Regions from separate parts of the Peribacillus sp. YIM B13482 genome, predicted to be linked through region 1. Evidence: predicted binding sites of a transcription regulator. Region 1 holds the regulator's gene; each other region holds the start of a gene.

The links. The regulator Rex, encoded in region 1, represses fermentation and respiration genes when NADH is low (regulators of the CRP and FNR family bind a similar motif). The targets are predictions, from matches to a motif close to TTGTGAAATATTTCACAA.
Region 2: a site for Rex is predicted at 1,986-2,003, ahead of ACFX4L_RS15210 (helical membrane plugin domain-containing protein). Genes of this name have one in related genera too.
Region 3: a site for Rex is predicted at 1,748-1,765, ahead of qoxA (cytochrome aa3 quinol oxidase subunit II). Genes of this name have one in related genera too.
Region 4: a site for Rex is predicted at 1,980-1,997, ahead of ACFX4L_RS02735 (L-lactate dehydrogenase). Genes of this name have one in related genera too.

The regions. Positions count from the first base shown of each region.
Region 1 is NZ_JBHZPF010000060.1:4,056-8,262, reverse strand. Features, by position in the region: gene groL (chaperonin GroEL) at 1-210, opposite strand, end outside; gene groES (co-chaperone GroES) at 270-554, opposite strand; gene ACFX4L_RS21525 (CPBP family intramembrane glutamic endopeptidase) at 891-1,616, shown strand; gene ACFX4L_RS21520 (YdiK family protein) at 1,613-1,825, shown strand; gene ACFX4L_RS21515 (redox-sensing transcriptional repressor Rex) at 1,855-2,517, opposite strand; gene moaC (cyclic pyranopterin monophosphate synthase MoaC) at 2,548-3,054, opposite strand; gene ACFX4L_RS21505 (ABC-F family ATP-binding cassette domain-containing protein) at 3,186-4,207, shown strand, end outside.
Region 2 is NZ_JBHZPF010000030.1:38,098-42,304, reverse strand. Features, by position in the region: gene ACFX4L_RS15220 (hypothetical protein) at 1-2, shown strand, start outside; gene ACFX4L_RS15215 (NAD(P)/FAD-dependent oxidoreductase) at 284-1,465, opposite strand; gene ACFX4L_RS15210 (helical membrane plugin domain-containing protein) at 1,505-1,936, opposite strand; gene ACFX4L_RS15205 (hypothetical protein) at 2,271-2,441, shown strand; gene ACFX4L_RS15200 (hydantoinase/oxoprolinase family protein) at 2,930-4,207, shown strand, end outside.
Region 3 is NZ_JBHZPF010000016.1:17,548-21,754, forward strand. Features, by position in the region: gene kamA (lysine 2,3-aminomutase) at 1-101, shown strand, start outside; gene ACFX4L_RS10275 (YokU family protein) at 103-384, shown strand; partial or broken gene ACFX4L_RS10280 (amino acid permease) at 543-1,575, opposite strand; gene qoxA (cytochrome aa3 quinol oxidase subunit II) at 1,800-2,741, shown strand; gene qoxB (cytochrome aa3 quinol oxidase subunit I) at 2,792-4,207, shown strand, end outside.
Region 4 is NZ_JBHZPF010000002.1:245,460-249,666, reverse strand. Features, by position in the region: gene ACFX4L_RS02740 (L-lactate permease) at 1-958, opposite strand, end outside; gene ACFX4L_RS02735 (L-lactate dehydrogenase) at 983-1,915, opposite strand; gene ACFX4L_RS02730 (hypothetical protein) at 2,293-2,574, shown strand; gene ACFX4L_RS02725 (hypothetical protein) at 2,700-3,233, shown strand; gene ACFX4L_RS02720 (uroporphyrinogen-III synthase) at 3,414-4,207, shown strand, end outside.

The DNA.
Region 1 (4,207 bases):
CGCACCCATGTTTTCGAATGCATCTTCCAATTCAATTTCTTTAGCGATCGTCACACCGTCATTTGTGATAAGCGGTGAACCGAATTTTTTCTCAAGAACCACGTTACGACCTTTTGGTCCAAGCGTTACTTTAACTGCATCTGCAAGTGCGTCCACACCACGAAGCATGGAGCGGCGAGCTTCTTCACTAAATTTAATTTCTTTAGCCATTTATAAGTACCTCCCTAAAATTTTAAGAAAATTTTCGTTCAGTTAAGTATGATGTATAATTAGCCGATAACAGCTAGAATGTCGCTTTCACGTAAAATTAAGTATTCAGTATCTTCGTATTTAACTTCAGTACCTGCATATTTTGAGAAGATAATTAGATCGCCTTGGGCAACCTCTAAAGCAACACGTTCGCCATTTTCAAGGACACGGCCAGTACCAACAGCTACTACCTTACCTTCTTGTGGCTTTTCTTTTGCAGTATCAGGAAGAACAATACCGCTTGCAGTCTTTTCTTCAGATTGAACTAGTTCAATAATAACGCGATCACCTAATGGTTTTAACAAGTGAAACAACCTCCTCATATTCTCTTGATAATTTGTTTCATGATTATTAGCACTCTTCACCATCGAGTGCTAACACATTTATAATATTAAATAAACCGAGCCTTTTTTGCAAGTATCTTATCGAAAATTTTTTATTAATTTCTGATAAATTTCGGGTATACTACTTTAGCATAATGATTCTTTTAACAAAGGTGCTAAAATGTTTTGTTAGGGGTATCTTTAAGTGGTGTTCTGTCTCATTATTTGATACCATTTTGGAGTATGCGTTTATAGATTGTCCCCATATCAGGAACGTTCTAAGCGGAATGGGTGACTAAATAAAAGGAGTTTTCATTTTTGAAAAAAGAATATTGGTTCGTCGTCATCACCTACATTTCCATGCAATTATCCAGTATTGTTGGGGTACCTCTTTTCATGCTGATCGGGTCTTCAACTGGAATGACTGCTGATGAACTCCAGGTGAGGTCTGCAGCATACTGGATCGTATTCAGCTTTTTCGTTGCTCTATCCTTGATCCTGTTTTTAATGAGAAAAGATATGAAGGAAAAAATGGACAGAAGCACTCCAGCTTCCATTCCCACGTCCATATTATGGGCAGTTGCCGGAGTGTTCCTCGCTCTTTTTGCGCAAAGCATTGCTGGATACATTGAACAGATGCTTGGGGTGGAGCCTGAATCTGAAAATACACAGCAGCTCATTTCACTCATTTACCAAGTTCCCATAGTCATTTTCGTCACTTCAGTTATTGGACCTATATTGGAAGAAATCATTTTTCGGAAAATCATTTTCGGATCACTTCATAAACGCTTTAACTTCTTTATTTCTGCTTTACTCAGTTCAGTTATTTTTGGCTTGGCGCATGGTGAATTGGAACATCTTCTTTTATATTCGGCAATGGGTTTTACCTTTGCTTTTCTTTATGCGAAAACGGGCCGCATCCTCGTTTCCATGAGCGCACATATTGCGATGAATACGCTTGTTATCATCTTTCAAGTTGTAAATCGGGATGATATTGAGAAGATGCTAGATACTGCACAGGCCTTCATCGGAGGTTTATTATGAAACGTCAATCACCATTATTCATGGGTATCATCTATGCAGGCTTAGGAGCTCTTTTTACCGCTATCGCGATTCAAACCGTCAGTTCTTCCGGATGGGGAATCTTTGCCTACATACTTGTACTAATTGCGACTTTAGACTTTGGATCGGGATTACGCATGATCATGCTTCACTTTAAGATTAAAGCCGCCCAAAAAAATAAGAAAAAATAAAAAAACGCTGCGAAGATGCAGCGTTTTTTTCATTCCTCCAATGCAGCTTCTTCCACTACAGGATAATGTTTCAGAAAGTAGATGAGTGACTGAAGCTCCACGGCCAGGTCAATGTGGTGAACCCTTATGGATGGGGGTACCGTCAGCCGTGCAGGTGTGAAATTCAATATTCCTTTTATATCAGCTTTGACTAGACGATCGGTTATCGTCTGTGCTACCTGAGCAGGCACTGTCAAAATAGCCGCAGTAATATTATTTTCCTGCAATAGTGTATCGATTTGATCCATATGATAGATTGGCACATCAGCTATTTGCTTGCCGACCTTATCTTCAGAAACTTCAAATGCCATTTCAATCTTCGTATTATTATTTTTAATGAAATTGTAATTTAAAAAAGCAGTCCCTAAATTCCCCACTCCGATTAAAGCGACTTTTGTCAGTTCATCTTGATCTAGTGTTTTTCTAAAGAAGGATAATAAATAATTGACATTGTAGCCGTAGCCTTTTTTTCCAAGCGCTCCAAAGTAGGAAAAATCACGGCGAATAGTCGCAGAATCCACCTTTACAGCTTCGCTTAGCTCTGCCGAGGAAACTCTTTGTTTGCCTGAGGAATGTAAGTTCTTTAAAAATCGATAATACAATGGCAACCTTTTGGCTGTTGCCTGCGGTATCTTTGGGTCATGGTTCATCATTCTTCCCCGCCTTCACACATGCTTTTCAACTTAATCTCTATCTGTTTGAATTACTTGTCTTTTATAATCGTTACTAGACACTCCGCCTGTTTTCTCCACTAAGAATGTAGGCCCGATTACCATTCCCTTATCAAGGGCCTTACACATGTCATAAATAGTCAAGGCAGTCACGGATGCAGCTGTTAACGCTTCCATTTCCACACCTGTACTCCCTTTTGTCTTAGCTTCCGTTTCAATCCTAAGCCTATATCCTTCATCTTCTTTTTCCCATTCAAAGGCTATATTGACCCCTTGCAGAGCAATAGGGTGGCACATTGGAATTATATTGGATGTATTTTTGCTGGCCATGATTCCTGCAACCTGTGCAACGGCCAATACATCACCTTTTTTCATTTTCTGGTTCGTGACCAACTCATATATTTCATCGTTCAATAAAATGCTCGATTGAGCTATTGCCGTCCGGGATGTTTCAGGCTTAGCAGTCACATCAACCATCTTAGCCCGGCCTTGTTCATTAAAATGCGTTAAGTCTCCCATTTAAGTAACCCCTCCTAAATCATACACTATTATTCCACTTTATGTAATAGCTTGTTTTTGCTTGGAACCAAGCTGTTGCCGATAATAACTATAATACGTTACACTAACAATAATCAATTGAGGTGAAATCTATGATTTTATTACAAATCAATCAACTATCGAAATATTATGGAGCTGAACTTATTTTATCAAATATGAAGCTCGAAGTTCAAAATAAGGATAGAATTGCACTTGTCGGCCGAAATGGCGCTGGAAAATCTACTCTGCTAAAAATCATAGCCGGGCAGCTTTCCCATGATGGCGGTGAAATAATCAAACCAAAAGGTGTCACCATCGGATATATGGCACAGGACACGGGACTGGAATCAGAACTGACCATTTGGGATGAAATGCTGACTGTATTCAATGACCTTTTAGAACAAGAAAAAGAACTGCGTCGCCTTGAGGCTGATATGGCCAGACCTGACATCTTTGAAAATGAAGCAATTTACCAAAAAGTATTAAATGAATATGACACTTTGATGGTAGCTTTCAAAGAGAAGGGCGGTTATCAATATGAAGCGGATATTCGTTCAGTATTGCATGGACTTCAGTTTGCTGATTTTGACTATTCTACCCCAATTTCCACTTTAAGCGGTGGGCAAAAAACAAGACTTGCTTTAGGGAAGCTGCTTTTAAGGAAACCGGATATATTGATTCTGGATGAGCCAACGAACCATTTGGATATCGAAACCCTTTCTTGGCTTGAACAATATTTACAAGGCTACCAAGGAGCTGTTCTTATTGTTTCCCATGACCGCTATTTTCTAGATAAAGTTGTAAACCAGGTATATGAAATTTCCCGGAATAACATGAAAAAGTACTATGGCAATTATAGTTCTTACCTAGAGGGAAAAGCGGAAGATTATGAGCGGGACATGAAGCTTTTCGAGAAACAACAAGGGGAAATCGAAAAGCTTCGCGACTTTGTCCAACGCAATATCACAAGGGCTTCCACCACGAAAAGAGCACAAAGTAGACGCAAACAGCTCGAAAAGATGGATGTATTGGACAAGCCGCAAGGTGATGAAAAATCCGCTAATTTCTCTTTCCAGATTGAACGGCAAAGCGGAAATGAAGTGCTACACCTTCAGGATTTGGCTATCGGTTACGA
Region 2 (4,207 bases), on a different contig from region 1:
AATATGCGCAATGGTACATACTTGAGCGTTAGTTAACGATAAACGGGCTAATAAAAATTAACGGAGAGGATTTAGGAGAGTTGCCTAATCCCAGGAGATTTATAGATGGATAAGCAACAAAATGGAGTACCGTCCATTGTTAACATCTTTCGTCAATCATTGCATCATGATCAGGCAGTATAATACATTCATGAAAAAAATGCCCTTTAATCCCGATGACCGGGAAGAAAGGGCATTTACCGCGGACATACAATGAAGGATGTCACGTCACGGCTATAATAAATTAATAAGCGAGGCTGAATAGGGCTTTGATGTGTGATAGATAGCGAATATTACTTGCTTCTTTCATCAATGTAGCCGGCAGACCTTTAAGGGAAGTGTTATTGGCCCCAACGGTTGCCACTGCATCCTTACGGCCAAGGCTCGCAAGTGTACCTGAGTTGACCGGTGAAAATTCTTCAAGTTTCTTGCCTTCAAAGGCTGCATATAGGTTGTATCCAACAAGCTCACCCATTTGCCAAGCATTTTGTGCAGTAGGAGCGTATGGACGGCCGCCTTCTGGAGGGAAAGCAACGGCACTGTCTCCGACAACGAATACGTCATTATGGGATTTTGATTGCAAATACTCATTAACGGTTGCTTTGCCGCGATCCACTTCAAGGCCTGATTCGCCTACGATAGGAAGTGCTGCGACTCCGCCTGTCCAAACAAGCGTATTGGCTTCGATCGTTTGTCCATCTTTCAATTCGATTTGATTTCCTTTAACACCCGTTACAGGCAGACCTGTCAAGAATTCAACGCCGCGTGCTTCCAAGCTGGACATGGCACGTTCAATTAAGTGGTCAGGCAGGACAGGAAGGATTTTTGGACCAGCTTCCACAAGCTTGATTTTCAAGTCCTTGAAGTCCACTCCGAACTTTTTGGCGATTTTAGGGAAATGATCCACGATTTCACCGATTAACTCGACGCCAGTCAATCCGCCGCCGCCGATTACGATTGTAGCGTCCGCTTCGTTATTCGTTTGTGCATATTCACGGATGCGATCTTCGATATGTTTGTAAATTTTGTTAGCATCATTTACGGATTTCAAGACCATGCTGTTTTCCTCAAGTCCCGGAATGCCGAAGAATCCTGTTTGGCTTCCCAAAGCAACAACTAGGGCATCATAAGATAAAGTGGAACCATTCGCAAGTTTCACTTCTTTTTTATCGACTGAGAAAGACTCCACTTTTGAAATGGTAAGGTCGATATCTTTTCCTTTGAAAAGTTTTTCCAAAGGAATCGAAACGGCTTGTTCAGAAATGGATCCGCCTGCAAGACGGTGCAATTCGGTGATGATTTGGTGCGTTGGAAATTGATTCACCACTGTAACCTGCACTTCATCCTTATTGTAATATTCACGTACGGATAAGGCTGATAGTAATCCCGCATAACCCGCACCTAAGATGACGATTTGTTTTGACATAGTTAATCCCCCGTCCTTACTGATTGAAAGTTTATCAAATTATTTTTGGTTTTTACGTTCTGAAGAGACTTCAAGAAAAGCTTGGGCGAAACGGAAAAGTTTTTGTGCTTGCGGATCTTTCATCATCCTTAACAGTCCAAAAAGACCGATCACATCATTATTCACTTCAGCACGATCCTTAGCTTCGATGGCATTAGCCGCTAGCCCTTTCACTGAATGGACTACAGGAGTCGCGATCTCCGAAATGGCACTGACCGTATCACTTTTCAAAACATCATCAGTCGCAACCGATTGAGCGAAATCATAAGACTTTGTTAAAATATTCACTAATTCAGTCAGTTTTGGTAACTGCTCAACTAAAGTGTTCAAGGATTCCTGAACCTCGGGCTTTAATAATTGGTCCAGTACATCTAATTGTTTTTGGCGGGCATTAATTTGTTCAGTCTGTGATTGGGTAATCGTTTCTGACATATCCAATTCTCCTTTGCAATAAGCATTTTGTTGATGTAAATAGAAAAACTTGTAAAAAATTACACAAAGTATGACACAAAAAATACTTTTAAAAATGTAGTGAAAGCTATCCTATAGTATATCCCTTTAGCTTCATGAAAACAGCTGATTTTTTAAAAATATTCAAAAAATGCGCTTTTCCTGTTATATGATAGAACAATTTTAATGAATGGTCTATGTTTGATCTGAAAGCTTTTACTAAAACGGTTATTTTATCCTAGAGCAAGGTGTCTATCATTATCATCATACATATTTCAATCTTTATACGCCATCCTAAATGATGGAGGTGAAAAATGTGGCGGATTCAGAATCAAAATTTTTAGAAGAGAATAATGATAAGAGGCAAAATAAACTGGTTGGCAGTATGGACTATACTAAAGAACAACTATTGGAAGGCATGAATGGAATTTCTGAAGTTTACCTCAAAAACAGTGAGGAGGGCACATTGGAAACACCTGATAAATAACATGCTGTAAGCATAGCGAAATTGTTATGCTTACTTAATTTTCCTCCTTTTTGGTAAAAAGTCCTCTATAGATCCTTAAAAATAGTTATTTAAATATTCTAAAAACTAACTTGACTTTATTGTGAATTCACGTAAGATAAATACATAGCCGTATAAGGGTAGTTTAAGAAAATTTCCTACTCTGCCATGCATCGCCTGATTTGAAAGATGAATCTATAAATAACTGTCGAATCTAATAGACTTCGCCATCCAGCGGAGCTAAACCTAGATCAAAACCAGTTATATCAATTATTTTTTATTGATATGACTGGTTTTTTTTATTTCATCATTCATCTTATTTCGTTTTTGGCAAAGAATCCGACGGCTGGCTGACCTTCATTCACACATCGTTCTTTTCAGCGGTATCATTAAGGCACTTAAGGATTAGCGGAAAGTAATGTTCACAAAGGTATAAGCAGTTTAAATCTTGTAGCAGGGGTGGGAATTATATGATAGGTACGAAGCAAACTAGGCTCGCAATTGATGTAGGCGGAACATTTACGGATGTATTCGTTTTTGATGAAAGCACGAAGGAAATTTCAATTACGAAAACGTCGTCGACTCCTATGAATCCAGAGATCGGTATTTTGGATGGAATTGCTAAAGCGGAAATAGATTGTGAAAATATTAAAGTGTTTTCCCATGGTACAACGGTAGGCACCAATGCCTTGATTGAAAGGAAATTGCCAAAGACAGCATTGATCACATCCAGTGGATTTCGGGATGTATCGGAAATCCGCCGCGGAACCAAGCTTGAGTTATGGGATACATATGATGATGTAGCCAAACCGTATATTCAAAGAAGAGACCGTTTTGAAGTGGAAGAACGCATCGATTTTGCAGGGAATGTCCTGAAGGAAATCAATGAAGAGGAAGTACGGTCACTGGCAAGGAAATTAAAAAGACGCGGTACCGAATCCATTGCGGTTTGCTTCATGAACTCGTATGTAAACGGAAGCAATGAGGCGAAAGTGAAACGTATCATCCAGGAGGAACTCCCGGATGTCTATATATGCATTTCAAGTGAAGTCCTTCCTGAAATTTTTGAGCATGAGCGCATGAGTACGACGATCGTCAATGCGGTTTTAGGACCGACTGTCAGCAACTACATTAAAACCCTTGAAAGGGAAATGAATAAACGGGGATATGAAGATGACATATTAGTGCTTCATTCCGGCGGAGGGGTCATGACATCCCAAACCGTTCCCCGTTATGCGGCAAGGCTTGCAAGCTCCGGCATCGCTGCAGGTGCGATTGCCAGTAAACATATCGCCCAGCTTTGCGGCTTTAATAATGCTATTGGGCTGGATATGGGAGGGACGAGCACCGATATTTCCTTGATGCATGAAGGTGATTTGCGGATTACGAAAGATTGGTATATCGAGTATGGATATCCGATAGGGTTCCCAAGTATCGAAATCTTGACGATAGGAGCAGGAGGCGGAAGCTTAGCTTGGGTGGATGAAGGCGGTTCTTTACGCAATGGCCCTCAAAGTGCAGGGGCGGTTCCTGGACCTGCCTGCTATAGCAGGGGTGGAGCGGAACCGACCAATTCCGATGCCAATATTGTATTGGGACGGCTTGGCACAAAACTATTGGATGGACAAATGGAACTGGATAAACAAAAAGCGATTGAAGTCGTGGATAAGATCGCCAAGAAATTCAAATATACGATTGAAGAAGCCGCGAATGCCATTACAAGGGTGGCCAATGCCAACATGTGTGAT
Region 3 (4,207 bases), on a different contig from region 1:
AGCATGCTTCATTGAAAAACCAGCGTGAAAAGAGAGATCTGTTAAAAGAAAAGAAATTCCAGGCACAGCAAAAAAAGAGCACTCCAAAGGGAGATGAATAGCATGGAGACGTGTCCATGGTGTGAGAAAGGGAAGCTTGCATCGGTAAAGGGGACGGTGTATTGGGAACTGCCGGATGGTTCGAGGGCTGTTGAAATTGATGAAACGCCATCGTTCCATTGTGATAATTGCCATGCGCTATTTCAGAGTGATGAAACGACTAAAGAGATTGAAGACCAGCTGTTTTTAATTGATACGAAACAGTTAGGGAAACAGACTACGTATGACGGGTTATTGAAGATGAAGCGGGTGTTAAAGCGGAATTATTTTGACTTTGGGGAATAACAAAATAATTAGAAGTTGCCTCATCTACTTTTTTTGGTGAGGTTTTTCTGTGCGCCCGGCGGTGCGGTCTATAGGTGCACATCTCGAACGGTGAAGGCATTAGTAGCGGTGGCTTTCCGTGGTGACGCGGAATTCTGAAGTGAATTGAGATGGATTATTTAGAAGCCCCTTTTGGAGAGGTCTTTTGAAATTTCTTCAATAAAACAACTAATTTTTATTTTCAAAATACGAAGAGCAGAAATAATAATGAAAGGCTAATTAACAAAATTAAGATCCATGCGGCTGTCGTAATGTTCTTGTAAATCTTACCAGGTAACAGCAACGCAGTGATAATAGTCACCGCCATCTGCGAGGTTCAAAAGGAGTGTTGTTACCCTAAATAAATGAAACGGTCATCGTTGAAAAACCAGCCAAGATAATAGTTGCGTTATTTATCCAGTGCCGTTACAAAAGGACTTTCCTTTTATTAAACGCCCCATGTGCAGCCATATAAACTGCAAGTCGGAGTGAAATGATATAAATCACCACTAGTACTATTAACATAATGATAACCGCTTGGGGAGCATCTTCCTTCATTTTAAGTCTCATGGCCATAAGTCCAATTACTTCTATTCCTCCATAATCGTAAAAGTCATAGATTAAGAATGACCAAAAACCTTTCCAACCTTTCGGGAAATAGTTCATTGACTAAAATTAGGCAACCCAGCATGTTTTACATCCCCGTGAATCCATCCGACACGGCAGCCGCTGCAAGAATAATAAAAATAACAATAGCCGCCGTTTTGATAACGGTCAGTAAATAAAACCCTCATTGCCGATTAAAACGACAATAATCGTGAGAATGGCGTATCCAGCTGCAAAGAGCCAAAGAGGAACATTTGGAAACCAAAATCTTGATAAGGTCGAAAGAGCCGTTAATTGGCCACCCAAAATGAGGATGTTTGAACTCCAATAGTTCCAGCCGCGCTAAATTTGACCCAACGCCCATAAGCTTTGTTTGCATAGTAGCAGAAAGATCCAACTTGAGGATCTTCAGCCGTCATTTTAGCTAATAAGCTGTATACAATATAGGTTCCAATAGCTGCGAAAAAAATCCAGTACAAATAGTGCAGCCAACCCCTATTAAGGACAATTGCACCTTTTTAAATTTTCTTCTTCACTACCCTTATTATGACCACTAGGAAAAAAAATCCATGCAGTAACTCCTCACATATTCAAATTCCTTTTCAAAGCAAGTAGGTATTTAGATTACCTGTTTCTCTGAACATTCTCTAATTGAATTCATACATATTCATCCCGCCTAAAAATGTAATTGTGAGAAATTACCATTCTTAATACGCATTTTTTGGGATAACTTCATTTTTTGTGGATAACTTAAAAATGAAATCTTAAATCTTAAATGAAAGGATACATATATGAAAACAAAATGGGTTTTATTTGCTATTCTTTCTTCCATAGTCAATCTGCTTTCTGGCTGTGAATCATTAGCGGTCTTAGATCCTAAAGGACCTCAAGCCCAAACGCAAGCCAATGTGATTTGGCTATCAATTGCGATCATGACGGTTATTGTTATTGTTGTTTGTGCTATTTTAGTCTTTGTGTTAGCGAAATACCGTGACTCTAAACTACCTAAAGATTATGAACCACCCTACATTGAAGGGAATCATGTTGTTGAATCGATTATTGTGGGGGTGCCAATTTTAATCGTCATTTTCTTCTCCGTTGTTTCTGTAATTTCCAACAATAAAGTGGAAGCCACTCCGGAAGGGTACAAAGGTCAAGATCCATTAGTTATTTACGCTTCGTCATCTGACTGGAAGTGGCATTTTAGTTATCCAGAAAACGATATCGAGACAATAAACTACTTGTATATTCCAACAAATCGACCACTTGAATTTAAACTTTATTCATTCGGACCTATCACGAGTTTCTGGATTCCACAACTTGGCGGTCAAAAATATGCCATGTCTAACATGGTGACCACATTACACTTAGCAGCGGACGAATCAGGGGAAATGATGGGACGAAATGCAAACTTTAGTGGGAAAGGCTTCGCAGAAAATACGTTCCACGTCGAAGCGATATCTCAAGATAAGTTTGATGAATGGGTAAAGGAAGTTAAAGAAACTGCGAATCCTATTACTGAAGTAAGATTCAATGAATTATTAAAACCGGGTCATGAGGGACAGTTAACGTTTACTGGAACACATTTAGGCTTCTCACCAGCTCCAGAAGGTGAAAATGCTGGACATCATCATGGCTCAAGTGACTCTAACGCGAATTCAAAAGGTGAACATATGGAGCATGATCATAAGTCAAGTAATAGTGAAGAAAAATCAGCACACAATCATGAATAATTTCTTAGTCTATCTCAAGAAAAATATTTTCAGAAAGGAAACACAATAGTATGGGTTTTTTCTCTAGATTTCTTATACCTAATCCTAGTCCCGTTCTTTACTCATCAATGGTGGCCATTGGTGTTACTGTTCTCTTGATCATTGTTGGTTTAACCCACTTTAAAAAATGGTTTTATTTATGGAGTGGCTGGCTAACAACAGTCGATCATAAAAGAATAGGTATTATGTATCTAATATCTGCTTTGTTGATGCTATTTCGTGGTGGGGTAGATGCTGTGATGATGCGTGCGCAACTTGCCGTACCGGATAACAAATTATTAGATTCACAGCACTATAATGAAATTTTTTCAACACACGGGGTTGTGATGATTCTCTTTATGGCGATGCCGTACATTATGGCCTTAATGAATTTCGTAGTGCCATTACAAATTGGAGCCCGAGATGTAGCATTCCCACGTTTAAATGCCATAAGTTTCTGGTTATTTTTTATGGGTGCGATGCTATTCAACATCTCTTTTGTAATTGGTGGTTCGCCTGATGCAGGGTGGACATCTTATTTCCCGCTTGCAGGTAATGAATTTAGCCCGCATGTTGGAACGAATTATTATATGATTGGTATTCAGATAGCCGGAATAGGTACATTAATGACGGGGATTAACTTTTTGACGACTATTCTTAAAATGAGAGCACCCGGTATGACATTAATGAAAATGCCAATGTTTACATGGTCTGCTTTAGTCACAAGCATTATTATCATTTTCGCATTCCCTGTATTAACAGTGGCGCTGATCATGGGAACAATGGATCGACTATTCGCAACCAAGTTTTTCACAATGACTGATGGCGGTATGGATATGCTTTGGGCTAACCTGTTCTGGGTTTGGGGACATCCTGAAGTATATATCTTAATCTTGCCTGCATTTGGTCTATTTAGTGAGATTATCCCAACCTTTTCACGGCGTAACCTATATGGCTATCGATCAATGGTTGCTTCAATGGTATTTATCTCTATATATTCATTCTTCGTTTGGACGCACCATTTCTTTACAATGGGGCAAGCAGCATATGTTAATAGTATTTTCTCGATTACAACGATGGTCATTGCTATTCCGACTGGAATCAAGATCTTTAACTGGTTGTTCACGATGTGGAAAGGTAGAATCAGATTTACCGTACCTATGCTTTATTCAATAGGTTTCATACCTCTTTTCACAATCGGTGGAGTTACCGGGGTTATGCTTGCGATGTCAGCGGCGGATTATCAATACCATAATACAATGTTTTTAGTAGCTCACTTCCACAATGTCATTATTCCGGGTGTAGTATTTGCTGTGCTTGGTGCCGGAACTTACTACTGGCCGAAAATGTTTGGTTTCATGTTGAATGAAAGGATTGGGAAATGGGCGTTCTGGTTTCTAACCATTGGTTTTTGCTTAGCATTCTTCCCTATGTATATCACTGGTTTA
Region 4 (4,207 bases), on a different contig from region 1:
GAGAGAACAGTCCTTTAAAGGCAGGAAAGCTCCAAATCAAAACAAATAGCGTCAATAGATAAAATGGAGACCATGCCTTTACGATATCACCCATTGAATGTTTTTCGAATTCAAATTCCTTGCCGTTGAGTAAAAATAAATGTTTAGGTTGCCACTTATTAAGAAATAACGCCAGCACCCCCATGGTTAAGAGAGATGGAATAATGTCAGCTAACTCTGGGCCTACAAAAACGGTCATGATCGCCTGGGACACTGTATAAGTAGTCGATGTCACTAATATGGCCGGCAATACTTCTCTGATCCCCTTAAAGCCATCCATCAGCCATATTAATAAAAACGGAATGGTAAAGTTAATGAGCGGCAGTGTTAAGGCCGTCATCATGGACACATTCATCGATGTTACATTTTCCAAGCCGAATGTCCCGATGATGCCAACCGGTATGCCGATTGCCCCGAATGCTCCCGAAGCACCATTAGCTATTAGACAGAGCATCGCTGCCTGTAAAGGCTTGAATCCCAATGAAACCAATAGGACGGCGCAGATTGCGATCGGTACACCAAAACCTGCTGCTCCTTCAAGAAAGGCGTTAAAGCAAAAACCAATAAGTAAGAGCTGAAGGCGTTGGTCTTGTGAAATCCCTGCTATGCTACCGCGTAACACCTCGAACTTTCCGGATTTAACAGTGATTTTATATAACCAGACCGCCATCACGATGATATAGCCAATCGGCCATATCCCTTGGAACATACCTTGAACCACACTTCCGACTGCTTCTCCCAAAGGTAGCTTAAAGAGGAAAAGGACGATAAGAAAGGTAACAAATAAGTTTAGAAGGGCTGCGTGGATTCCTTTCATCTTAAAAATCGTCAAGCATAATAGAAATAAAAGGATCGGTATAGCTGCAACTAATGCTGAAATGGCAAGATTATTAAATGGGTTGTATGTTTGCACTAACATAATGACAGCTCCCTGCGTAAGAAATTACTCCCAAAATTGGGCTTGAATATCTTGAAGCGTATGAACAGAGCGGGCAAACTGTTCTTTTTCGCTCTCGTTTAGGGTAAGTTCGACAATGTTTTTTGCGCCTGTTCGATTAATGACTGTAGGGGTACCAATATAAACATTACTATGGCCATATTCGCCTTCCAACAATGAGCCAACTGGTAAGACGACATTTTCATTCTTTAAGATCGCTTTTGTGATTCTCGCCAATCCCATGGCGATTCCATAATACGTAGCACCCTTCGACTCAATGATCTGGTATGCAGCATCACGGACTTGAACGGCAATCTCTTTTTTTCTTGCTTCATTTAATTTTGGACCTATCGGCAATCCGGAAAAATTGGCAGAGCTCCAAACCGGAAGTTGTGAATCACCATGTTCACCAATGATATAGGCATGGATACTTGTAGGTGCGGTATTAAATTCTTGCCCTAATAAAGAGCGGAATCTTGCAGAATCCAATATAGTCCCTGAACCAATCACTTTTTCTTTCGGTAAACCGGAAAATTTCCATGTCGCATAAGCCAAAATGTCTACTGGATTCGTTGCGACCAAGAAAATGCCATTAAATCCAGCTTTCATGATGCTGCCTACGATCGATTCAAAAATGTTCATGTTTTTCCTTACAAGATCTAGCCTGGTTTCTCCAGGCTTTTGAGCGGCTCCAGCACATATGACTACGATTGCAGCATCCCTACAGTCCTCGTATGATCCGGATTTTATATTCATGGCACTAGGCGCATACACAAGACCATGATCTAGGTCCATAACATCGCCTTTCGCTTTTTCTTGATTCAAATCGACAAGAACCAACTCATCACATATTCCTTGATTCATTAAAGCATAGGCATAACTAGATCCAACTGCACCAGTACCAACTAAAACGACTTTATTTCCCTGTGTAGAATTCATAATGAATACCTCCAATTTTTTTGAATGTAAAACCTTCCTTAAAAAGTATCTCCATCCCTTTAGTATGTGAAATATTTCACAAGAAGTTGTAAAAAAATTTGCAGGCTTGCATGTTTTTATGTTTGCAGAGTTGTAATAAACAATAACATTGTGAATTATTTCACAATGTTATTGTACTACATAGCACTATAACATTTCAACAAACAAAAATATTTAATTAGTTTTTTTTTACATGATAGTAGCACCGTTTGCAGTAGTTGTCGGATCGGATCTGAGCAAAGTGAAGGCAGTTTAAAAAGGAGATGATACATGGCGCAAAGAATATAGTGTAAAGAAGGGATTTTCCGAAAGGTTGAAAATAAAAAGGAGCTAAAAGGGTGTATATCATAATTGGAATACTAGTCGTCGTGATTGCATGTGTATTAACTGTCAAAATAATTTCCTATAAATACTGGACTTGTATCTATACGGCATTTGGAAATGATAATTATTTTAAGGTGATAGCGAAATTGGAAAACGAGGGTATACAATTCAAAACGAAAACGCCTATGAATTTAGGTTCCCAGGATTTTCAAAATCGCCATAAAACTACTCAATATGATGTTTTTGTGAAAAAAGAACATGAGCAAATTGCCCAAAGGGCCGTGCACAAGAATTGATAAATGGAAACTGGCTGTCCTGGTGGCAGTCTTTTTTTTACTTGGAAGGAAAGTTAAAAGGAGAGAATTTAAATTTAATGAATAATTTGGGCTTATAAATAATTTCGGAGAAAGGGAATTGAAAGATGAAAAAACAATTGCTTAAAATTTCTGAAAGAGAAGAGTTTGTCGAATTATACTCGGATACAAATGATTTAAGGAAATTTGGTGTGGCTAAGATACTAAAAGTGTCAGATGCGTTTGTAGTGGCCGCTAATATTACTTCAACCGGGCTGTATGATGGATACAGTTTACTTTATCTTGAAAGCATTCACCAAATCAATGTCAATACGAAATACATTAAGAAAATCAAGAGATTATATATGGCAAAAAAACAAAATCATATTGAATTCGTTGATGGAAATGAAGATTTACTTTTGAGTTTTCTGGATTTTGCACATGAAAATAACTTCATGGTTTCAGTTGAACTTTTTAATACGGGATATGGTGATGTGCAGGGTTTTATTAAAAACCTGGAAGATGATATATTTGTAATTTCAATGGTGAACGAAGTGGGGGAGCTTGATGGTGAAGCATTCATTAAGTCGGATGCCATACATACCATTTCATGCGATGGTGAAAATGAATTCAATTTAATGCATTTATACTTCAGGAAATGAAAGTTCAAGGGTAATGCTGCTTTCTGCAAAGTGCTGCTAACCTATAATTTAATAGAGGATAAAAGAAAGAAAAAGGCGCAGATACTTTTGTTTTTTATAGTTTCAAAGACTGAAAATTTGTATAATGGTTGAGATGGATTAGAGGTTTCAAAAATGAATGTACATATAGGAGGGGCATGGATGAGTAAGCTTAATGGCAGGACCATTGCTTTATTGGGAGCGAGGAAGACGGAAGAACTTAGTAAAATCGTTGATAATCTTGGGGGAGTCCCGCTCGTTCGTCCAGCACAGGGGACGGTATTCCTTGATGATTCCCATTTGGAAGAGGATGTCACCCGTTTGATGGCAGGAGAGTTCGATTGGATCATCCTGACGACGGGAGTGGGGACGGAACTATTATATAAAACGGCATTGAAGATGGAAGCGGGAGAGCGTTTCATAGAAGCTTTGCAGTCCATGAAAATTGCGGCTAGGGGCTATAAAACAGTGAATATGCTGAAAAAACTCGGCTTGCAGCCATTAATCCGTGATGATGATGGCAGTACGGCAGGGCTCGTTCGAAATCTGGAAGGCCATCTGTCCGGAGATGTAATGGTCGCTTTGCAGCTTCACGGCGATCCAGCGCCTCTTTTGATGAATTGGCTGGATGAGCAAAAAGTGGAACATAAAGAAATCCTTCCATACGAACATATACCGCCCGAAAAAGAAACGATGCGTCAGCTGATCGAAGAAATTCTTGGAGGGAAGGTAGATTCTGTCGTGTTCACGAGCGCACCTCAGCCTCGTAATTTGATGAAATTTGCCCGTGAACAAGGTGTGGAAGATAAAATAATCGACTGGTTTAAATCCGATGTGATTGCTCTTGCTGTCGGAAAAGTAACGGCACAAGTGGTAATAGATGAAGGAATCAAGCGGGTCATATATCCAGAAGATCAACGGATGGGCAGTGCAATGGTGGAGCTGGTGAAATATTA